Rhizobium sp. N324: one gene and its partners. The protein of the gene in region 1 interacts with the protein of each later gene in a pairwise test. Links are inferred from orthologs where the notes say so. Each region holds a gene or a part of one and is shown in the gene's direction. Other genes may lie near its edges.

Region 1 (8,921 bases):
GCCAGGTGCTCGCCTCCGCCCAGGCCGGCGGTAGCACCGGCGCTCTGGTGCGCGGCGCCCGCGCCGAGGACCTGACCAAGCTCAAGACGATCTCCGGAAACATTAAATCCGGCGATATGGTGGGTTTTGCCTCCGGGCAGGGCGTGCTGATCGGTACCGGCATGGCCAACCAGCTCGGCCTGAACGTCGGCGACCTTATCACGCTGACGTCGCCGGATGGTGACATTACGCCGATGGGAGTCAGCCCGCGCGTCAAGTCCTACAAGATCTCCGGCCTCTTCGAGATCGGCATGTCGGAATATGATTCCTCGATCATCTTCATGCCGCTGGAGGAATCGCAGCTCTTTTTCAATGCCGAGGGACTGGTGCAGTCGATCGAGCTTTTCGTCGATCACCCCGACGACATCGACGCTCTGAGACCGAAGGTGGAAGAGGCGGCTGGCCGCCAGATCAACCTCACCGACTGGCGCCAGCGCAACCAGACCTTCTTTTCGGCGCTGCAGGTCGAGCGCAACGTCATGTTCATGATCCTGACGCTGATCGTGCTTGTCGCGGCGCTGAACATCATCTCCGGCCTGATCATGCTGGTGAAGGACAAGAGCAGCGATATCGCCATCCTGCGCACCATGGGCGCCAGCGCCGGTGCGATCATGCGCATCTTTTTCATGACCGGCGCTGCGATCGGCATCGTCGGCACCATGGCCGGCGTGCTGCTTGGTGTGCTCGTCTGCGTCAACATCGAATCCATCCGCCAGTTCTTCTCCTGGATTTCAGGCACGGTGATCTTCAATCCGCAGGTCTATTTCCTCAGTCAGTTGCCGGCCGAGATGCAGCTCAGCGAAACCATCTCGATCGTCGTCATGGCGCTGACGCTCTCCTTCATCGCGACGATCTTCCCGGCCTGGCGCGCCTCCAGGCTCGATCCGGTGCAGGCCCTGCGCTACGAATAAGGAATGCCGCCTTCATGAAACGCAACGTCGTTCTCAAGCTTACCGGCGTCGAGCGCCATTACGGGCAGGGTGATACGCTGCTCCCGATCCTGAAGAGCGTGGATTTCTCGCTGTCGAAGGGCGAGATCGTCGCTCTCGTCGCTCCCTCCGGCACCGGCAAGTCGACCCTGCTGCATCTTGCAGGCCTCTTGGAACATCCCGATGGCGGTGAAGTCACGATCAACGGCCATGCCTGCAACGGCCTGAGCGATGAGAAACGCACCGCCATCCGCCGCAGCGAAATCGGCTTCGTCTACCAGTTCCACCACCTGCTGCCGGAATTTTCCGCACTCGAAAATATCATGATGCCGCAGCTGATCGCCGGGCTGGCCTGGAAGGAAGCCGGCGAACGGGCCGGCCAGCTTCTCGATTATATGCGCATCGGCCATCGTGGCGCCCATCGCCCCGGCGAGCTTTCCGGTGGCGAGCAGCAGCGCGTTGCGATTGCCCGCGCCGTCGCCAATGCGCCGAGCTTGCTTCTTGCCGATGAGCCGACCGGCAATCTCGACCCGGAAACGGCAAGCTACGTCTTCGATGCGCTGGAGGCGCTGGTGCGCCAGTCCGGCCTCGCGGCCCTCATTGCCACCCACAATCACGAGCTCGCCCGCCGCATGGACCGGCGCGTGACGATCTCGGATGGCAAGGTCGTCGATTTCTAATGCATGTCGCCCGGAAGTGTACAGCGGTTCCGGGATAACGAGATGCATAAAAACAACTTCTAATGCATGTCGCCCGGAAGTGTGCAGCGGTTCCGGGATAAGACATGCATAAAAACAACCAGCGAGAGCATGATGCCGAAAAGTGTGTGCGGTTTTCGGGTAACATCATGCTCCAATATGTGGCTTGCAATCAGGGAATGACCAGCCCGCCGCGATAATCGAGCATATAGGCCTTCCGGCCCTCGACCATGATGCATTCATTGCCGCTGAACCGCTCGCAGTTCCCTTCGCTGCGATCGAGATAGCGGCCGAGCGGGTGGTGGAATTCCATTCCGCCGAGAAAGCGCCCCTGCCGATACATGGTTGAAAGTGCTGCCTTGATCACCGCACCGGCGGCAGCGCCGTCGATGACCTCCGGCGCGACGATCCAGCCGAAATAATTCATCACCCAGACGGGCTCGCCGGCAAACCAGACAACCTCCTGTCCGGCGAAATCGGTGCCGCCGAAGTAACTGTCGAGATAGCGCCAGTCGCCGCGCTCATAGCCGATATCGTGGGCGCCTGGCCGGCAGGGCGCGCGCGGCACGCCGCCGCCGACATAGGTGGCAGCCTTGGCCTCCACGATGAATTCATTGAGCATGGCGATGTCGAGCATGATGCCGTTCTCCTCTCGGCTGGATGCTGGCAAATATCCTGCGGCATGTAAAGAACAAAAGTAGAACAAATTCGGAAGCAAGGGGGCGCCGCGAGAGGCGGTCTGGTGTTCCCGCAGCATGTCCGAGCTGGTTTTCAAGCACAAAAACGAAGGAAAAGATTCCTGTTGACAACGGAACATACATCGAACAAATTGAAAACATAACGAGTAAAGGAGAGCCAAATGACTGACATGATCCGTGATATCGCAGCATTCACCTCCATCGCAATGTTCGTTGCCAGCTTCTCGCTGATCGTCATGGCGATCTAAAGTTTTCAGGGGACCGCATGGCAAACATGCGGTCCGGACGCGGGACTTCTTCTGGACATCATCGCCCTCTATGCCGACAATGCGTCCGATTCATTCGGGTGATTGGGAAGGCATGACATGGCGGATACGGCAAAGGGTTCAACGGGTGAGGCGACCGGCGGCACGCCGGGCTTCATCCACCTGAGGGTCCACTCCGCCTATTCGCTTCTCGAAGGCGCTTTGCCGCTGAAGAAGATCCTTTACAAGGCGACCGGCGACAGCCAGCCGGCGATCGCCATCACCGACACCAACAATCTGTTCATCGCGCTGGAATTCTCTCAGAAGGCGATGGACGAAGGCCTGCAGCCGATCATCGGCTGCCAGGTCTCGATCGACATGGAAGACGGGCTGGAAACGGAAAAGCGCGGCGGCCAGCAGGCGCTGGTCAAGCTCCCGTCGATCGTTCTTCTCGCCGCCACGGATGCCGGTTACGAACGGCTGGTCGATCTCGTCAGCCGCGCCTATCTCGGCGGTGAAAGCAACCAGACGATCCATATCCGTGCCTCCTGGCTCGAGGAGACCGGCACCGAAGGGCTGATCGCGCTGACCGGCGCCCTGACCGGGCCGGTCGACGCGGCGATCCGGGAGGGCCATACCGCGCAGGGGGAGGCCCGGCTGCTGGCGCTGAAACGTCTCTTCGGCGACAGGCTCTATGTCGAATTGCAGCGGCATGGCACCTATGACAAACGCCACGAGCAGAAGATCGTCGGCCTCGCATATACCCATGACCTGCCGCTGGTCGCGACCAACGAGGCCTTCTTTCCCACACGCGACGATTACGACGCCCATGATGCGCTGATGGCGGTCGCCCACAATGCCATCGTCTCCGACGACAGCCGCTTTCGCCTGACCCCGGACCATTATCTGAAGAGCCGGGCGGAGATGGCCAAGCTCTTCGCCGATCTGCCGGAAGCGCTGGAGAACACGATCGAGATCGCCAGGCGCTGTTCCTTCGTGCTGAAGACGCGAAAGCCGATCCTGCCGCGCTTCACCGGTGCGACCGACGATGCCGAGGAGGCCGAACGCGCCGAGGCGAGCGAACTGCGCCGCCAGGCTGTGGAAGGGCTGGACATGCGGCTTGCAACGCTCGGCATGTCGCCGGGTTACGAGGAGAAGGAATATCGCGAGCGGCTGGATTTCGAACTCAGCGTCATCGAACGCATGCGTTTTCCCGGTTACTTCCTGATCGTTGCCGACTTCATCAAATGGGCCAAGCAGCACGACATTCCGGTCGGTCCCGGCCGCGGTTCGGGCGCAGGTTCCCTGGTCGCCTACGCTTTGACGATCACCGACGTCGATCCGCTGCGGTTTTCGCTGCTGTTCGAACGCTTCCTCAATCCGGAACGCGTCTCGATGCCGGACTTCGACATCGACTTCTGCCAGGATCGCCGCGAAGAGGTGATCCGCTACGTCCAGGCCAAGTATGGCCGCGAGCAGGTGGCGCAGATCATCACCTTCGGTTCGCTGCAGGCGCGCGCCGCCCTTCGCGACGTCGGCCGCGTGCTGGAGATGCCCTACGGCCAGGTCGACAAGATCTGCAAACTGGTGCCGAACAACCCGGCCAATCCGACGCCGCTCTCCAAGGCGATCGAGGAGGAGCCGAAGCTGCAGGAGGAAGCGGCGAAGGAGCCGGTCGTCGCGCGCCTGCTCGACATTGCCCAGAAGATCGAGGGGCTCTACCGCCATGCCTCGACCCATGCCGCCGGCATCGTCATCGGCGACCGCCCACTGTCAAAACTGGTGCCGATGTACCGCGATCCGCGCTCCGACATGCCGGTCACCCAGTTCAACATGAAGTGGGTGGAGCAGGCAGGTCTCGTCAAATTCGACTTCCTCGGCCTGAAGACGCTGACGGTGCTGAAGGTCGCGGTCGATTTCGTCGCCAAGCTCGGCATCAAGGTCGATCTTGCGGCCATTCCGCTCGACGACAAGAAGACTTACGAGATGCTGTCGCGCGGTGAGACGGTCGGCGTGTTCCAGGTGGAAAGTGCCGGCATGCGCAAGGCGCTGATCGGCATGAAGCCGGACTGCATCGAGGACATCATCGCGCTGGTGGCGCTCTACCGCCCGGGCCCGATGGAGAACATCCCGACCTACAATGCCCGCAAGCACGGGGACGAAGAGCTGGAATCGATCCATCCGATGATCGACCACCTGCTCAAGGAAACCCAAGGCGTCATCGTCTACCAGGAACAGGTGATGCAGATCGCCCAGGTCCTGTCCGGCTACTCGCTTGGAGAAGCCGATCTTCTGCGCCGCGCCATGGGCAAGAAGATCAAGGCGGAGATGGACCAGCAGCGCGAACGCTTCGTGGTCGGCGCCGTCAAGAACGGCGTATCGAAGCCGCAGGCCGACAATATCTTCGAACTGCTGGCGAAGTTCGCCAATTACGGCTTCAACAAGTCGCATGCCGCTGCCTACGCCATCGTCTCCTACCAGACGGCCTATATGAAGGCGCATTATCCGGTCGAATTCCTCGCCGCCTCGATGACGCTCGACATGTCCAACACCGAAAAGGTCAACGATTTCCGCCAGGATGCCAAGCGCCTCGGCATCGAGGTGATCGCCCCCTCGGTGCAGACCTCCTTCCGCCATTTCCAGACCGGCGACAACCGCATCTATTATGCGCTCGCCGCCCTCAAGGGGGTCGGCGAATCCGCCGTCGACCATATCGTCGAGGTGCGTGGCGACAAGCCCTTTGCCGGCATCGAGGATTTCTGCCTGCGCATCGATCCGCGCCAGGTCAATCGCCGTGTCTTGGAAAGCCTGATCTTTGCCGGCGCCTTCGATTGTTTCGGCACCGACCGCGCCCAGCTTTCAGCCGGCCTCGACCGTATCCTCGGTTATGCCCAGCGCGCCCAGGAGAACAAGCTGAGCGGCCAGTCGGACATTTTCGGCAGCACTCTGACCTCGGGGCCTGAAAAAATTTCCCTGCCGCCGTTTTCGCCCTGGCTTGCCTCCGAGAGATTGCTCAAGGAATTCCAGGTGCTGGGCTTCTATCTCACCGCCCACCCGCTCGATTCCTACAACAACATCCTGCAGAAGATGCGGGTGCAGACCTTTGCCGAATTTTCCCAGGCGATCAAACAGGGCGCCTTCAATGCGCGCCTCGCCGGAACGGTCATTTCGAAGCAGGAGCGCAAGACCCGCACCGGCAACAAGATGGGCATCATCGTCTTTTCCGATTCCTCCGGCCAGTTCGAGGCGGTGCTGTTTTCGGAAATGCTCAACCAGTATCGCGACGTGCTGGAGTCGGGAAAATCCTTCGTGCTGACCGCGACGGGGGAGGAGCGGCCGGAGGGCATCGGCCTGCGCATTCAGACGATCCAGTCGCTGGAGGAAAAATCGCTGCAGATGCAGAAGGCGCTGCGCGTCTATGTCAGAGATTCCGGGCCGCTGAAGATGGTCGCCGGCCATCTCAACGCCAAGGGCGACGGCCTCGTTTCCTTCATCGTCATCAAGGAGGATGGCAAACGCGAGGTGGAAGTGGCGCTGGCGGAGAAATACCGCATCACCCCTGAGATCGCCGCCGCGCTTCGCGCCGCCCCCGGCGTCGTCGATGTCGAGCTTGTCTAAGGGCAATGCGCCTTACCATAGGTTACGCACTTCACCCTGGGTGATGGTTGTCATCCCAGGGTGATGGTTTATCGCCCCGGGAATCATCAACCCCTTGTGATGGTGATGAAATCCGTGCCTTCGCCGGTCTCCCGGCCGAGGCCGGTATCGGAGATCGTCAGCGTCGAGCCGGGCGCGATCAGCGCCTCGATCCTGCGGCGGGTCTCGTCGGGGATCGTGATGCGGCTGAGCGACCGGGCGATCGGCCTGCCGCTGACGATCGAGCTTTCCTGATTGGTGACGCCGAGCCGCTTCATCGTCTCGCGGGAGAGATTGTTTTCCAGCGTGATGCCGAGCCAATCCGCCGTACCGGCATTTTCATCGAGTGCATGCAGCGTGAAGAAATGCGTGCCGAGCGCCAGTCCCGGATCGGCAATCGTCACCGGGGCTTCGAAGATCGGCTTGAACGCCTGGCGCACCATGATGACGCCGTTTGGCGGTTCACCCCTGCCGGTCGCCGCATAGACGGATTTGAGCAGCGTGTCGGAGACCAGGCTCCTGTCGCCGGCAAATTCCGCCGGCCGCAGCGTCTTGAAAGACTTGATCGCCTGCACGGTCGACGGCCCGAGCAAGCCGTCCGGATCGCCGGCGGAAAAGCCGAGCTGGTTGAGCAGGGTCTGGATGTCGATCACCGTCTCGCGCAGCGTGCGGCGGGTGATCAGCATGCTGATCGGCTCGGACGGCGGTTCGGCCTCGGGCGTTGCAACCAGCGGCGCTGCCGGCATCGGCATCGCAGCCGTGTCGTTCATCGCCACCTGCACCGGTGTCCCTGCGCTGTCGGGCATCGAGGGTCGCAGTTCGACATCCGAAAGCAGCAGCATCGGCGCCGGCGCCTGCGGATGGAAAAGGGTTGGATGGTCGATCGGCTGCGGCACCACTTCGCCGTTGCTGATGATGACGGGAATACCGGGCTCGGTCATCCCGTAAAGCTTTTTTGCAAAAGTACCGGGCATGCGCACGCAGCCATGCGAGGCCGGATAACGCGGCACGGAATTGGATTCGTGCAGCGCAATGCCCGACCATGTCAGCCTTTGCATGAAGGGCATCGGCGCGTTCGAATAGAGATTGGATTCGTGGTACTTCTGCTTTTCCAGCACCGAGAAGATGCCGCTCGGCGTCGTGTGCCCGTCCTTGCCGGTCGAGACTTTCGAAGTCGCGACGACCTCGGTGCCGTCATAGACCGCAAGCGACTGCTTGTCCTTCGAGACGATGATCTGCAGCGTGCGCGCATCCGCCGCAAGAGCAGGGTGCACGAGTGCGGTGGCCGACAGCAAGCCGAGGCCGAAGACAAGACGCGAGAACATGATAGCCAACCATACGCAATACTGGCCGGCACATTATGGGACGAAGTTTAAGGAAGATTTTATAGGCCGCGCGGCGCGCACGGCTCACGCTTTAGTGATTGCGTTTGCCGCTGCCGAAGGTGTAGCCGGTTTCGACAGTGTTCTTGCCGAACTTGTCGCGCAGCTTGTCCATCGCCGCTTCGGCCGCCGCCCGCCGGCCCGACTGCCGGTCGATGAGATCGGGCGGATCGGCGCGGGCGGCATCGCCGAGATCGCTGACGCCGATGCCGAGCAGCCGGAACTTTGTGCCGTCGGTCTCTTTTTCGAGAAGCTCGAGCCCGATGAGAAAGATCCGGTCGGTAAGCTGGGTCGGGTCTTCGAGCTTGCGGTTGCGCGTCCGTATCTTGAAGTCGGCGGTCTTCATCTTCAGGACCACGGTCTGGCCGGCGATGTCGCTTTTCTTCAGCCGCCAGGAGACTTTTTCCGAAAGATTGCGCAGGATCGGCACCAGATCGTCATAGCGCCAGATATCTTCGAAGAAGGTGGTCTCGGATGAAACGCTCTTGGCTGCATCGTTGAGATGCACTTCACGGTCGTCGATCCCGCGCGACAGCCGGGCGAGCCGCTGGCCGATGCTGCCGTAACGGCGCATCAGATCGTTCTCCTCCATCTGCTGCAACTGGCCGATGGTGCGGATGCCATCCGCCTCCAGCGTCGCCGCAAAGGCCTTGCCGACGCCCCAGATCGTGGTGACCGGACGCGGCGCCAGGAACTCGACGGCTTCTTCGCGGCCGATGACGGAAAAGCCACGCGGTTTCTGCAGGTCAGAGGCGACCTTGGCGAGGAATTTGCAATAGGAAAGCCCGACCGAAACGCTGATGCCGATCTCCTTTTCGACCCGGCGGGCGAATTTGGCGAGCGTGCGCGCCGGCGGGTCGTGATGCAGCCTCTCGGTGCCGCCAAGCTCCAGGAAGGCCTCGTCGATCGACAGCGGCTGCACCAGCGGCGTCAGATCCTGCATCATGGCGCGCACCTGCCGCCCGACCCGGACATATTTCTCCATGTCGGGCCGAATGACGATCGCCTGGGGGCATGCTTCCAGCGCCTTGAACATCGGCATCGCCGAACGCACGCCGTGGATGCGGGCGATATAGCAGGCGGTGGAGACGACGCCGCGTTTGCCGCCGCCGATGATCACCGGCTTGTCGGCAATGTCGGGATTGTCGCGTTTCTCGACGGCCGCATAGAAGGCGTCGCAATCGATATGCGCCAGCGTCAATGCGTAGAGCTCGCGATGGCGCACCAGCCGCGGGCTGCCGCAGGACACGCAGCGGCGCGCCTCGCCCTTCTGCTCGGCAAGGCAGTCGCGACA
Region 2 (6,988 bases), 1.7 Mb from region 1 along the record:
GTGCTGGAGCCGGTGATGAATGCGTTTCAGATCTATCTCGGTGCGCCCTCGCGCCGTCGGGTCGGCGCCCAGCACGTGATGAATGCCGGTTACTTCGCGCGTATCGAAGCGCTGAATTTCACCATGGATCATGACGACGGCCAGATGCCGGACGATTACAATGACGCCGATGTCGTCATCATCGGCATCAGCCGTACGTCGAAAACACCGACCAGCATCTACCTCGCCAACCGCGGCATCAAGACGGCAAACATTCCGATCGTCTATGGCGTACCGTTGCCTGAAAGCCTGTTCGTCACGACCAAGCCGCTGATCGTCTGCTTGATCGCCACCACCGACCGTATCTCCCAGGTGCGCGAAAATCGCATCCTCGGCGCCACGCATGGCTTCGATCGTGAACATTATACCGATCGCGCCGCGATTTCCGAGGAGCTGAAATATGCCCGCTCGCTCTGCGCTCGCCATAACTGGCCGCTGATCGACGTGACCCGCCGCTCGATCGAAGAAACCGCCGCGGCAATCGTTGCCCTACGGCCGAAGCTGCGTTAAGCGCTGACCGGCAGCCGCTCCATCGAGGAACCCATGACGCAGAAACTCATCCTTGCATCGTCGAGCCCCTTTCGGCGGATGCTGATGGAAAATGCCGGTCTATCCTTTGAGGCGCATGCCGCAAGGATCGATGAACGGGCGGTCGAGGCGCCGCTTGAGAAAGCCGGCGCAACACCGGATGCGGTGGCCCTCGTGCTCGCCAAGGCCAAAGCCGAGGATGTCAGTAGCCGTTTTCCAGACAGACTGGTCATCGGTTCGGATCAGACGATGTCGCTCGGCGATCGCGTCTTCCACAAGCCGCGCGATATGGCTGATGCCGCCAACCACCTTCAGGCGCTTTCCGGCGTGACCCACCGGCTGAACAGCGCCGTCGCGATCGTCAGCAACGGCGTAACCTTATGGCAACATCTCGCCCATGCCGAGCTGACGATGCGGCCGTTGACGGCGGAATTCATCGCCCGGCATCTGGCGCGGGTCGGCGACAGGGCGCTTTCCAGCGTCGGCGCCTATCAGTTGGAGGGGGAGGGCATTCAGCTCTTCGAGAAAATCGAGGGTGACTATTTCACCATTCTCGGCCTGCCGATGCTGCCTCTCTTAAAAAAATTGCGCGAACTCGGAGCGATCGATGGGTGATTCACGTGAAACATTGGTTCCGAAGGCGTTTGTCACGGGCTTTCCGATCAAGCATTCGCGCTCACCGCTGATCCACGGATACTGGCTGAAAACGCTCGGCCTGCCAGGCAGCTACCGCGCCCATGAAGTGGCGCCCGAGGCCTTTGCCGATTTCATTGCGGCGCTGAAGGATGGCAGGTCCGGCTTTGCCGGCGGCAATGTCACAATTCCCCACAAGGAGCTGGCGTTCCGGCTTGCCGACAAACCGGATGCGCTGTCGCGCGAACTCGGCGCCGCAAATACGCTTTGGCTGGAGGAGGGGGCCCTGCACGCGACGAACACCGACGGCCGCGGCTTCACCGCCAATCTCGATGAACGCCGTCCGGGCTGGGACCGGTATGACACGGCGGTCGTCTTCGGCGCCGGCGGCGCCAGCCGGGCAATCATCCAGGCGGTCCGCGATCGCGGTTTCAGGGAGATCCACGTCGTCAATCGTACCGTCGAACGGGCGCGTGAACTGGCCGATCGCTTCGGTCCGAAAGTTTTCGCCCATCCGGCCGCCGCACTCGCAGAAGTCATGAAAGGCGCCGGCCTCTTCATCAACACCACTTCGCTCGGCATGGATGGCGAAGCCGCACCCCAGCTCGACTTCACGCCGCTTGCAGCCGACGCCGTCGTCACCGATATCGTTTATATCCCCTTGAAGACGCCGATCCTGGCCCAGGCGCAGGCGCAGGGATTTTCCACCGTCGACGGCCTCGGCATGCTGCTGCATCAGGCGGTGCCGGGTTTTGAAAAATGGTTCGGCCAGCGTCCGGCCGTCGACGCCGCGCTGCGCGCGCTGATCATCGCGGATATGGAAGCCCATTGATGTTGAAGATCGGTCTCACCGGCTCCATCGGTATGGGAAAATCGACGGCGGGCAAACTCTTCGCCGAGGCCGGAATCCCGCTGAACGATTCGGATGCCGTGGTCCACGATCTCTATGCCGGCGAGGCAGCACCGCTGGTGGATGCCGCCTTTCCCGGCACGATGAAGGACGGAACCGTCGACCGCCATGAACTCGGCCGTCAGCTGGCGCTTGATCCCGACGGCTTCAAACGCCTCGAAGCGATCGTCCATCCGCTGGTTCGCAAACGCGAGACGGGCTTTCTGAAGCGGCAGCGCGCCGCCGGCGCCGAGATGGTCGTCCTCGATATTCCGCTGCTCTTCGAAACCGGCGCCTGGGAAAGAGTGGATGTCGTCGTCGTCGTCAGTGCCGGTCCACAGATTCAGCGAGAGAGGGTGCTTGCGCGCGAAGGCATGACCGAGGAAAAATTCGAGATGATTCTATCACGCCAGACACCGGACACGGAAAAACGGCGCAGGGCGGATTATCTGATCGACAGCAGCCGCAGTCTCGCCGAGACCAAGGAACGGGTGCTCGAGATTATCGCCGACCTGAAAATACGGATTGCCAAGGGAGATTTCCGGAATGCGTGAGATCATCTTCGATACGGAAACCACCGGCCTCGACAACCGCGCCGACCGCATCATCGAAATCGGCGGCATCGAGCTCTTCAACCATTTCCCCACCGGCAACGTGATCCATATCTTCATCAATCCCGGCGATCAGAAGGTTCATCCGGATGCACTCGCCGTGCACGGTATCACCGATGAATTCCTGAAGGACAAGAAGCCTTTCGCGGAGGTTGCCGAAGAAATCCTTGCCTTCTTCGGCGATGCCAAGTGGATCGCCCACAACGCCACCTTCGATATGGGCTTCATCAATGCCGAACTGGCGCGGATCGGTTTGCCACCGATCCTGCCGGAAAAGGTGATCGATACGCTGTCGATGGCGCGCCGCAAACATCCGATGGGGCCGAATTCGCTCGACGCGCTATGCCGGCGCTACGGCATCGACAATTCGCACCGCACCAAACACGGCGCGCTGCTCGACTCCGAACTGCTCGCCGAGGTCTATATCGAGATGATCGGCGGCAGGCAGGCCGCATTCGGCCTGAGTATGACCGCTACATCGGCTCAGAACGGTCGCGGCGACGGGGCGGAGGAAGACGACGTGGTGATCGCCTCCGTGCTCGAGCGGCCCCGCCCGCTTGCCCCTCGTCTCAGCCAGTCCGAGGCGCAGGCGCATGAGGCGCTCGTCGCCAAGCTCGGCGAAAAAGGCATCTGGGCGAAATACGCCAATTTGAATTAAAACCGGCCTCAATTGAAAATGCCCGGGACTTGCCCGGGCATCCGCATCTCAGAGAAAAACATCCGCTCAGTTCGGAACGGCCTGGACCTTGGCGCGCGCCTGTTCTTCGGCAACGCGCTGGGCGAACATCTGGGTGAAATCGATCGGGTCGATCATCAGCGGTGGGAAACCGCCGTTGCGGGTCACGTCGGCGATGATCTGACGGGCGAAGGGGAAAAGCATGCGCGGGCACTCGATGAAGAGAACCGGCAGCATGTGTTCCTGCGGGAAACCAGCAACGCGGAAGACGCCGCCATAGGTGAGTTCGGCATGGAAAACCGTCTTGTCGCCGTCCTTGGCTTCGGCATTCAGCGACAGCACGACATCGAAATCCGTATCCGAAAGCGGGTTGGCGTTGACGTTCACATTGATGTTGATCGTCGGCGCCTTGTCGCGGGCCTGCAGCGAACGCGGCGCGCCCGGATTTTCGAAGGAGAGATCCTTGGTATATTGCGCAAGGATCGAGAGGGTGGGGCTGGCCGCACCGTTGCTGTTGTTATCGTCTGCCATTGGCTTTTCCTCGAGGGGCATGGGAATGGTGCCGCCATCTAACATTTCAGGGAAGGGCTTACAACCCTGGGCGCTTGGCGCCGTTGATCGGCCGCAGCGCCTCAATCGCCGAGATGTTTGCCCGACCATGGCGAGTTGCGGTCCGGCTCCCTATGATAGTCCTCATCGTCGAGATCGACCACCTTCGAGTTCGGCCTGCGGTCGCGGAAATCGGGTTGCGGGCCGGCAGAATAGCCGCCCTTGGCATTGACGACGACGAAGCGTTTGGCGATCGCCCGCCAGACGAGTTCGCGCACCGGCGGGATGAGAATGAGGATCGCGATGATGTCGGTGAGGAAGCCGGGAATGATCAGCAGCAGCGAGGCGATGACGTTCATCGCCGGCCGCAGCAACTCGCGCCCCGGCATAACCCCGTTTCGTCCCTCGCTCGACATGCGGCGCAAAATACCGATGCCCTGCCGGCGCAGCAGACCGACCCCGAGAACGAAGCCCAGCATGACGAGCGCCAGCGTCAGCCACAATCCGATTGCCCGGCCGACGACGACGAAACCGGCAATTTCGGCGAGCGGCAGCAGCAGAATGAAAGCTGGCAGGATCGAAAAACCCATGGTCGTCATGTCCCGGGCTTGCCGGTCTCCTCTTGGCGCCGGCGAAGATGCCAGCCATCATTTGAATCATCTGTATAGGCAGACTATATGGGAGTACAAATCAGAGATGTTAACGGCGGCTGCGATACGATATGAGTTCGAACGACTTCATCACATTATTTTTCCTGGTGGCGGCTGTGCTGATTTTTTTTCAGCTCCGCTCCGTGCTGGGGCGCCGCACAGGAAATGAGAAGCCGCCGCGCGATCTCTATACGCCGCGGGATGCGGCTCCGGCCGAAGCCGCCGATGCCGGCAAGGTCGTGACCCTGCCGCGCCGCGATTCGACGAGCGAGGATGAGGATCGTTTCGCTGCCATCGATGCCTTCGCCGCACCTGGAACGCCGCTCAACGAATCGCTGCGGGCGCTGAACAAGGCCGATCCCGCCTTCAGCCCGAAGGAGTTTCTGAACGGCGCCCGCATGGCTTACGAGATGATCGTCATGGCCTATGCCGACGGCGACCGGAAAACGCTGAAGAACCTGCTGTCGCGCGAAGTCTACGACGGCTTCGAGGCGGCGATCGGCGAGCGCGAAACCCGGGGCGAGAAAGTGAAGTCCACCTTCGTCGGCATCGACAAGGCCGAAATCACCCATGCCGAGACGAAGGGCAGCGAAGCGCAGATCACCGTTCGCATCATCAGCCAGCTGATATCGGCCACTTACGACAAGGCGGATGTGCTGATCGAAGGCGACGCCGAAAACGTCGCCGAGGTCAACGACCTCTGGACCTTCGCCCGCGACACCCGCTCGCGCGATCCGAACTGGAAACTCGTGGCGACCGAATCGGAACATGAGTGACCACGCGCCGGACTTCGTCCTGCAGGCCATAAGCTTCGACACTCTGGAAGGCTGGAAGGATGATGATCCCTCCGGCCTTTTTGAGGTCATGCGACGCTGCCGCCGCCAGATCAGCGATGTCAAACCCTACCGCACCGGATCGCTCGGCCTGAGCTCGGAAGATCTGCTTCCGCTTCTGCTGGCCGCCGAGGATTTCACGCCGTCATCGCAGGCATCGGCGCGCGCCTTCTTCGAGATGCATTGCCGGCCTTTCGTGATCCGCCGCAAGGATGGCCATCCCGGCTTCGTCACCGCCTTTTACGAACCTGAGATCGAGGTGTCGGAGCGGCCGGACGAGGTTTTCCGTTTCCCCTTCTATCGGCGCCCGGACGATCTGATCGATCTCGACGATGCCAATCGCCCCGCCGAGCTCGACAATTCCTATGCTTTCGGCCGCCTGCATGATGGCCGTATCGCTGCCTATCCGGATCGCCGCGCCATCGATCAGGGATTTCTCGAAGGCCGCGGCCTCGAAATCGCCTGGGCGAAGTCGAAGGTCGACGTCTTCTTCGTGCATGTGCAGGGTGCGGCCCGTTTGCGCTACAGCGATGGCCGTATCGGCCGCATCACCTATGCGGCGAAGGCCGGCCATCCTTTCTCGGCGGTCGGCAAGCTGCTGATCGACCGAGGCGAGATTGCTCGCGCCGACATCTCGATGCAGACGATCCGCGCCTGGCTGGCGCGCAATCCCGAACGCGTCGACGAGGTGCTGTGGCATAACCGCTCTTATATCTTCTTCCGCGAGACGCCCTCGTGGGCTACCAGCCCGCGAACCGCCGATCTTCAGGCAGGCCCGATCGCCGCCGCCAAGGTGCCGCTTCTCGCCGGCCGCTCGCTTGCCGTCGACCGGCTGATCCATACCTTCGGTTTTCCTTTTTTCATTCGCGCTGAAAGCCTCACCCATCTCGATGACGGCCGGTCCTTCGGCCGGCTGATGCTGGCGCTTGATACCGGCTCGGCGATCGTCGGCCCGGCGCGCGGCGATATCTTCACCGGTTCGGGCGACATCGCGGGAGAAAGGGCCGGCACCGTCCGCAACGACGCCGATTTCACCATCCTTGTTCCCAAGGCCGCCGCTGGACGATTCGACTGATGGCCAAGGATCGAAAACTCAGCGCCGATGAGAGGATCCTCTGGGGCAAGGTTGCCCGCAGCACTCGGCCGATGCCTGAAAAGGCGGGTGAGTTGAATGAACTCGATGCCTTTCTCGTCGAGGCCGAAGCTGCCGCCGAACAGCAGAAGGCCGGAAAGCAGGCGTCCGCCGCGCCTTTGCCGCTGCAACCGGCAGCGCCTTCCGCGTCGAAACCGCCGGCCGGCGTGCATCATCCGCTGGAGAAGCCGGTCAAGCGCAAGATCGCTAAGGGCCGGCTGGCTCTCGAAGCACGGATCGACCTGCACGGCCTGGTGCAGAGCGAGGCTCATGTCATTCTGCTCGATTTCCTGATCCGCGCCCATGAGCGCGGCCTGCGTCATGTCTTGGTCATTACCGGCAAGGGCAGCTCGATGGGCAGTGCCGGCGCGTTGAAGCGGGCCGTGCCGCTGTGGTTCTCGAAGCCGGAATTCCGCTACCTGATTTCCTCCTACGAGCCGGCCGCACA
Region 3 (6,985 bases), 1.6 Mb from region 1 along the record:
ATACGCTCCAGACGGATCGCCCGGCGGATCGCCGAAACGTCAGCCTTGTCCTCGTCCCGGCGCTTGGGGCCGACGAAAAGGGCGGCCGAATCGATCATCTCCCGCATATCGGCCGGCAGCACCGCGGCTATCTTGGCCAGCGCATCGGCGCCGGCGCCGGCCAGGCGCGGTTCGGCGGCGCGCGCGACCCAGCGCGAGCCGAGGACCAGCGCTTCCAGTTCCTCCTCGGAGAACATCATCGGTGGCAGCATCAAGCCCGGCCTCAGCACGTAGCCGATCCCGGCTTCGCCTTCGATCATCGCCCCTTGGGCCTGCAGGCTGGCAATGTCGCGATAGAGCGTACGCAGGCTGACGCCGGTCTCCTCGGCAAGCACGGTGCCGGTCACCGGCCGCCGGTAACGCCGAAGCGTCTGGAGCAGCGTCAGCAGCCGTTCCGAGCGGGCGACCGGCATGGTGTTAGCGCTTCCACTCCACCCAGTCGCGCATCAGGCGGTGGGCGATCGCGCCTTTCGGCGGCGAGGCCTTGCCAGTCGCGCTCGGGCGTTCCAGCATCTCGATCGTTTCCTCGCGGGTGAACCAGCGGCAATCCTCGAGTTCGGTCTCGTCGCGGCTGATGTCGGTGGATTTCGCCTCGGCGTAACAGCCGATCATCAGCGAATGCGGCATCGGCCAGGGCTGCGAGGCGTGGTAGCGGATGCGGCCGGTGCGGATGCCCGATTCCTCCAGCGTTTCGCGGCGCACGGCGTTCTCGATGGTCTCGCCGGGTTCGACGAAGCCGGCGAGGCAGGAATACATGCCAGGTGCAAAATGCGGGCTGCGGCCGAGCAGGCAGAGGTCGCGGCTCTCGTCGATCGTCAGCATGATGACGACGGGGTCGGTGCGCGGAAAGATCATGTGTTCGCAGGCGGCGCAGACCCGCTTGTAGCCGCCGATGTGGATCTCCATCGCCGAGCCGCAGCGGCCGCAGAAGCGGTTGTCGCCATTCCAGCGGATGAGGCTCGCGGCCTGGGCGAATTCGCCGAGCAGCACCTCGTCGATCAGCATTTCGCGAAACAAAGTACGGCCGTCGGCAGGCTTGTAATGGCTGGCAAGATCGTCGACGTCGATGCCGACGGGGACGGCGAGCCGCGGCTCGCCCGATTTGCGGTAGCCGAGAAGCACGGTCTCGTCCCAATCCGGCTGCAATTCCTGCAGCTCGTAGCGGGCAAAAAGCGGATCGAGCACCTGGCCGTCATGCTTCAGCACCAGCCTGTCTCTGGCGAAGGCGAAGATATGCGTGCCGTCCCTTGCCAGCGCCTTTTCGACGGAGTGTTCGTCGCGATGCTCGGAATCGCGATTGAGGTCATTGGCGGCAAAAGCCGTGAGATTGCTGGGTTCGGGATGCGGCACATCCGAATCGAAAAGCGAATGACTCATGATGAAAGGGCTTCCCGCAGCTTCGCTATGAATTCGTCTCTCTTTCCGTCCTCGTAGGGTTCCGCGCGCCCGAACCCCCAGACGGGACCCGGCCAATTGGCGTCGCCTTCGAAGCGGGCAATGACATGAACATGAAGCTGGCGGACGATATTGCCAAGAGCCCCGACATTGATTTTTGCAGCACCGGTGATCTCTTTGAGCGCTTTGGCGACGAGGTCCGTCTCGAAGGCGAGCAGCACCTGGTCGAGCGGCGTCAGCTCGAAGATTTCGGTGATATCGGCCCGGCGCGGCACGAGAATGAGCCAGGGCCAGCGGGCATCCCTCGACAATCTGAGATCACAGAGGCCGGTGACCATGACGCTGGTGCTGTCGTTTTCCAGCCGGGGGTCGAGCACGAAACCGTTCAAAAGGCATTCCTCCCATGTTTTCCAACGACTAGCAGTTTTTTCGCATGTTGGCTTGCTTTTGATGACGATATTGCCGATATGTGCATCCGGGAGGTTGGTGGTGGACGAGCCACTCGCCAACCGGGTCAGGTCCGGAAGGAAGCAGCCCTAACGAGCCCGGCACGGGTCATCGTGCCAGCCTCCCACCTTCTCTCCACGAAGTGCCCGACGATCCGGGCGACAAGCAGGGCGATGAGCGACACCGAGCGACAATCAAAAGATGCCGCCTCGACGGGCACCGGATACCGGGTGCTGGCTCGCAAATACCGCCCCAAGGATTTCACGGACCTGATGGTCGGCCAGGAGCCGATGGTCCGCACCCTGACCAATGCCTTCGAGACCGGCCGCATCGCCCAGGCCTATATGCTGACCGGCGTGCGCGGCGTCGGCAAGACGACGACGGCACGCATCCTGGCGCGGGCGCTGAACTACAAGACGTCGGAGATCGACAAACCGACGATCGACCTTCGCACCCCCGGCGAGCACTGCCAGGCGATCATGGAAGGCCGGCATGTCGACGTGATCGAGATGGACGCGGCCTCCCATACCGGTATCGACGATATAAGAGAGATCATCGAGCAGGTGCGCTACCGCCCGGTTTCGGCGCGTTACAAGGTCTATATCATCGACGAAGTGCACATGCTCTCGACGCAGGCCTTCAACGGCCTGCTGAAGACGCTCGAAGAGCCGCCTGAGCATGTGAAATTCATCTTCGCCACCACCGAAATCCGCAAGGTGCCGATCACGGTGCTGTCGCGCTGCCAGCGCTTCGACCTGCGCCGCATCAGCGCGTCGGATCTCGTCGGGCTGTTTTCGACGATCGCCGCCAAGGAAGGCATCGAGGCCGAACCGGATGCGCTGGCAATGATCGCACGCGCGGCCGAAGGCTCGGCGCGCGACGGCCTGTCGCTGCTCGACCAGGCGATCGCCCATGGCGCCGGCGCCGTGCAGGCGGAAGCCGTGCGCGGGATGCTCGGCCTTGCCGACCGCGCCCGGATCGTCGATCTGTTCCAGCATGTCGTCAAGGGTGATGTGGCCGCAGCCCTCGGCGAATTTCAGAGCCAGTACGAGGCCGGCGCCAATCCGGTGGTGGTGCTGACCGATCTTGCCGATTTCACCCATCTGGTGACGCGGCTGAAATATGTGCCGGATGCGGCAAACGACCCTTCGCTCAGCGAAGTCGAGCGCACCAAGGCGGCGGAATTCGCCAAGGGCGTCGCGGTGACGACGCTGTCGCGCATCTGGCAGATGCTGCTGAAGGGCATTCCGGAAACGGAAGGCTCGTCGCGGACGGCGGGTGCGGCCGAAATGGTGCTGATCCGGCTCACGCATGCGGCGCATCTGCCGGCGCCCGAGGATGCAGCGCGGCGGCTTGCCGAATTTTCCGCCGACAATGCCGGCCCGCGGCCCGCCTCCCCGCCTTCCGGCAATGGCGGCGGCGGCACGCGCGTTCCCTATCAAAGCAGCGTCGCGGCGCGCGCGCCGGAAATCGCGCCCGGCAAGCCGCAGGCGTCCGCGCCGGTGGCGATGCTGCGCGCCGTGCCCAGCAGCCAGCCGGAGACCATGCCAGTCGGCCGGATCGAGACGAAACCGGCGGAGACACCGAAGCCGCTCGTCCCGGTCAATTCGATCAGTGATATCGTCGATCTCGCCGCCGAAAAACGGGACGTCAAGCTGAAGGCACTGGTGCGCAACTTCGTGCGGCCCGTCCGCATCGAATCCGGGCGGCTGGATGTGAACCTCACCGAGGGCGCACCGGGCACGCTGCTGAACGAGCTTGCCGTCAAACTGAAGGAATGGACGGGCATCCACTGGATCGTCAGCACCAGCCGCGAAGAAGGCGGACCGACGATGGTGGAGGCGGAAGCCAAGGCACAGCAACAGCGCGTCAGCGATGCCCGCCAGGACCCGGATGTCGCGGCGATCCTGGCGCAGTTTCCGGGCGCCAAGATCATCGACGTGCGCGTCAGGGCGCCGACGCCCGAGGAAGAAGCGGAAGAGGCGACGCCGCCTGCCGCCGCCGAATCGGAAGACGGTGATATCCTGCCCGGCGACGATATAGAATTCTGATTTCAAGAAGGAGCGAGACGATGCGCGACATCATGGGCATGATGGGCAAAGTCAAGGAAATGCAGGCCAAGATGGAGCAGATGCAGGCGGAGATCGCCGAGCTCACGGCCGAAGGCAAGGCGGGCGGCGGCCTCGTCACCGCCGTCATCTCGGGCAAGGGCGAGCTGAAGAGCCTGAAGATCGACCCGTCGCTGTTCAAGGAAGACGATGTCGAGATCCTCGAGGACCTGATCGTCGCCGCCCACAAGGACGCCAAGGACAAGGCCGAGGCGCTCGCCGCCGAAAAGACCAAGGCACTGACCGCCGGCCTGCCGATTCCACCCGGTTTCAAGCTGCCGTTCTGACAGCCGGCGATTCAATCTTTACTTTCACCACTGTTGCGATGGACGATGTAACAATCGCGTTCGCGACGCACCGGCAAGCCTGCGCCTACCGTTGCGCGTCAAGCATCGCGCGCAACTTGTAGTGAATAGGAGCAGCGAGATATCGCGCCCGGTCCGCCTCCGAAAGCCGTCGGCCAAAAGTTTCCATCAGTTCCGCCATTGTGACTTTTTCGCCGGGAAAGGACTGATGCTCCACCGGCATTCCGGCTTCGGCGACGCCGCCGCGGATGACGCGACAATAGATGCCGGGACGGGCGGCCACGGTATAACGTTTGACGAATTTCGGATCGGCCATCCTGGCGGCGAAGGTGGCGCAGGGAATGCGGCAGGCGCTGACCTCGAGGACGAGATCGCCTGAGACGAACCGGTCGCCGACGGCAACGTCGCGATTGTCGAGGTCTGAGATCACCATGTTTTCGCCGAACGTGCCTGACTCGTACGGACGGCCGAGTTGCTGCGTCCACCAATCGAGCGTCAGCGATCCCTCGATATAGACGGCCTGGTCGACGCCGCCATGGTGTTTGCGGTTGCAGATGGCATCGCCGACCAGCCCTTCGGCATCGATCATCACCGCGCCGTTGACGGCATGTTTGAAGATGCCGGTCTTGTAGCTCTTGCCCGGCAGCCGTTCCGGATTGCCGATGCATAGCGCCTGGATTTTCATGGGACGGCCGATCCTTCCGCGATTCCGTTTTCGCTGCATATCAGTTAAGAACGGCGCATGGCAAAACGAGTCACCGGCCCCGAAATCGAAAAACTCATCCAGCTTCTGGCAAAGGTGCCGGGCCTCGGGCCGCGCTCGGCGCGCCGGGCTGCACTGCACCTTATCAAGAAGAAGGACCAGTTGCTGGGGCCACTGTCGAATGCGATGGGCGAGGCTTACGACAAGGTGAAGATCTGCTCGCGCTGCGGCAATGTCGATACCGTCGATCCCTGCACCGTCTGCACCGACACGCAGCGCGATCAATCCATCATCATCGTCGTCGAAGACGTCTCCGACCTCTGGGCGCTGGAGCGGGCCGGCGCGATGAACGCCGCCTATCACGTGCTCGGCGGCACGCTGTCGCCGCTCGACGGGATCGGGCCCGACGATCTGAATATTCGCGGCCTGATCGACCGGATCGGCGAAGGCGGCATCCGGGAGCTGATCATCGCGGTCAACGCCACCGTCGAGGGACAGACGACCGCGCATTACATCACCGACCAATTGCAGGGGCTTGAGGTGAAGATCACCCGGCTGGCGCATGGCGTGCCGGTCGGCGGCGAACTCGATTATCTCGACGAGGGCACGCTGGCGGCGGCCCTTCGGGCGCGGACGGTGATATGAGGGATTTGTATATGTCGAAAGATACCCCCCTCTGCCCTGCCGGGCCCGGGGTCGAGCCGCGGGTCTCGACCCGTCCTTCGGACCCCCACAAGGGGGGAGATCGGCAAGTTTCACCGGCGTCGCGAAATCTTGACCGCGTGCCAGGCGGCGGCGATCTGCAGCGTTTGGTTCGGACGAGAGGGTGCCCCCAGCCGATCTCCCCCCTTGTGGGGGAGATGTCCGGCAGGACAGAGGGGGGTGTTCCACGACGGCTGCGGATACTCGCATTGGCGATAATGACCGCCGTCCTCCCTCTCCCCTCATATGCAGCCCCTTCGAAAGCCGACGTCGAGGCGCAGTTCGAGACCTGGGTGCAGAAGGATCTCTGGCCCGAGGCGAAAGCGAACGGTATTTCCGAGAAGACCTTCAAGGCGGCCTTCTCCGGCATTGAGCTGAACTGGAACCTGCCCGATCTCGCCCCGCCTGGTTTCCCGCCACCGAAGGAGCAGAAGCAGACGCAGGCGGAGTTTTCCTCGCCCGGTCCCTATTTCAACGAGGACCATCTGAAGAGGCTTGCCGCAACCGGGCGCGGCTTTGCCGCGCAATATGGCTCGACGCTGAAGCGGATCGAGAAGACCTATGGCGTGCCGGGCTCGATCGTGCTGGCCATCTGGGGCCGGGAGACCGGCTTCGGCGCTGCGAAGATCCCGAATCCGGCGATCGAGGTGCTGGCGACCAAGGCCTTCATGTCGACGCGCAAGGAGATGTTCCGCACCGAACTGATGGCGGCGCTGCATATTCTCGACGGCGGCGACGTGACGCCTGCCGAGTTCAAGGGTTCGTGGGCCGGCGCGCTCGGCCAGCCGCAGTTCATGCCGACGAGCTATCTGAAATATGCGGTCGATTTCGACGGCGACGGCCACCGCAATATCTGGACTTCGGTGCCGGATACGCTTGCCTCGATCGCCAACTATCTGGTCAAGAAGGGCTGGCAGCGCGACCGCGACTGGGGCTTCGAGGTGTCGATACCAGCGGCGGTCTCCTGCGCCCAGGAGGGGCCGGATCTGGCAAAGCCGCTGTCGCACTGGGCCTCGCTCGGCATCGACCGCATCTCCGGCAAGGGCTTTCCCGCCGGCGAGCTAAAAGCGCAAAGCATGATGCTGGTGCCGGCCGGCCGTGACGGGCCCGAATTCATCGTCACGCCGAATTTCTATATCATCAAGGAATATAATAATTCCGATCTCTACGCGCTCTATATCGGCAATCTCGCCGATCGGATCGCCTATAATGGCGGCGCCTTTCAAGGCCGATGGGGCGATGTCGGCAAGATGCTGCGCTCCGATGTCGCCGCCATGCAGAAGGCG

Evidence for each region. The genes of interacting proteins can lie anywhere in the genome.
Region 2: the proteins of dnaE (region 1) and dnaQ interact in binary tests that used the Escherichia coli proteins (3 or more experiments, as listed by UniProt). The link is inferred for Rhizobium sp. N324 from one-to-one orthologs.
Region 3: the proteins of dnaE (region 1) and AMK05_RS00840 interact in binary tests that used the Escherichia coli proteins (3 or more experiments, as listed by UniProt). The link is inferred for Rhizobium sp. N324 from one-to-one orthologs.

What each region holds. Positions count from the first base shown.
Region 1 is NZ_CP013630.1:1,749,418-1,758,338, forward strand. The notes cover bases 2,411-6,427. They hold dnaE (DNA polymerase III subunit alpha), read left to right. Parts: upstream 2,411-2,729; coding sequence 2,730-6,227; downstream 6,228-6,427. Other genes in these bases: AMK05_RS08410 (L,D-transpeptidase family protein), read right to left, coding at 6,314-6,427. Outside these bases: AMK05_RS08390 (lipoprotein-releasing ABC transporter permease subunit), read left to right, coding at 1-950; AMK05_RS08395 (ABC transporter ATP-binding protein), read left to right, coding at 965-1,648; AMK05_RS08400 (DUF5680 domain-containing protein), read right to left, coding at 1,839-2,303; more of AMK05_RS08410, read right to left, coding at 6,428-7,570; AMK05_RS08415 (DNA polymerase IV), read right to left, coding at 7,662-8,921. UniProt on the Escherichia coli protein: DNA polymerase III is a complex, multichain enzyme responsible for most of the replicative synthesis in bacteria. This DNA polymerase also exhibits 3' to 5' exonuclease activity. The alpha chain is the DNA polymerase catalytic subunit.
Region 2 is NZ_CP013630.1:746-7,733, forward strand. What follows is about bases 1,498-4,496. They hold dnaQ (DNA polymerase III subunit epsilon), read left to right. Parts: upstream 1,498-2,635; coding sequence 2,636-3,358; downstream 3,359-4,496. Other genes in these bases: AMK05_RS00020 (shikimate dehydrogenase), read left to right, coding at 1,498-2,032; coaE (dephospho-CoA kinase), read left to right, coding at 2,032-2,643; secB (protein-export chaperone SecB), read right to left, coding at 3,425-3,907; AMK05_RS00040 (FxsA family protein), read right to left, coding at 4,009-4,496. In the rest of the region: AMK05_RS00010 (pyruvate, water dikinase regulatory protein), read left to right, coding at 1-549; AMK05_RS00015 (Maf-like protein), read left to right, coding at 583-1,182; more of AMK05_RS00020, read left to right, coding at 1,175-1,497; more of AMK05_RS00040, read right to left, coding at 4,497-4,515; AMK05_RS00045 (Tim44/TimA family putative adaptor protein), read left to right, coding at 4,647-5,351; mltA (murein transglycosylase A), read left to right, coding at 5,344-6,483; AMK05_RS00055 (Smr/MutS family protein), read left to right, coding at 6,483-6,988. UniProt on the Escherichia coli protein: DNA polymerase III is a complex, multichain enzyme responsible for most of the replicative synthesis in bacteria. The epsilon subunit contain the editing function and is a proofreading 3'-5' exonuclease.
Region 3 is NZ_CP013630.1:180,923-187,907, reverse strand. The notes cover bases 1,498-4,493. They hold AMK05_RS00840 (DNA polymerase III subunit gamma/tau), read left to right. Parts: upstream 1,498-2,054; coding sequence 2,055-3,932; downstream 3,933-4,493. Other genes in these bases: AMK05_RS00830 (MOSC domain-containing protein), read right to left, coding at 4,362-4,493; AMK05_RS00835 (YbaB/EbfC family nucleoid-associated protein), read left to right, coding at 3,953-4,276; AMK05_RS00850 (HIT domain-containing protein), read right to left, coding at 1,498-1,823. In the rest of the region: AMK05_RS00860 (helix-turn-helix transcriptional regulator), read right to left, coding at 1-452; nudC (NAD(+) diphosphatase), read right to left, coding at 457-1,416; more of AMK05_RS00850, read right to left, coding at 1,413-1,497; more of AMK05_RS00830, read right to left, coding at 4,494-4,979; recombination mediator RecR, read left to right, coding at 5,037-5,642; AMK05_RS00820 (lytic murein transglycosylase), read left to right, coding at 5,858-6,985. UniProt on the Escherichia coli protein: Part of the beta sliding clamp loading complex, which hydrolyzes ATP to load the beta clamp onto primed DNA to form the DNA replication pre-initiation complex.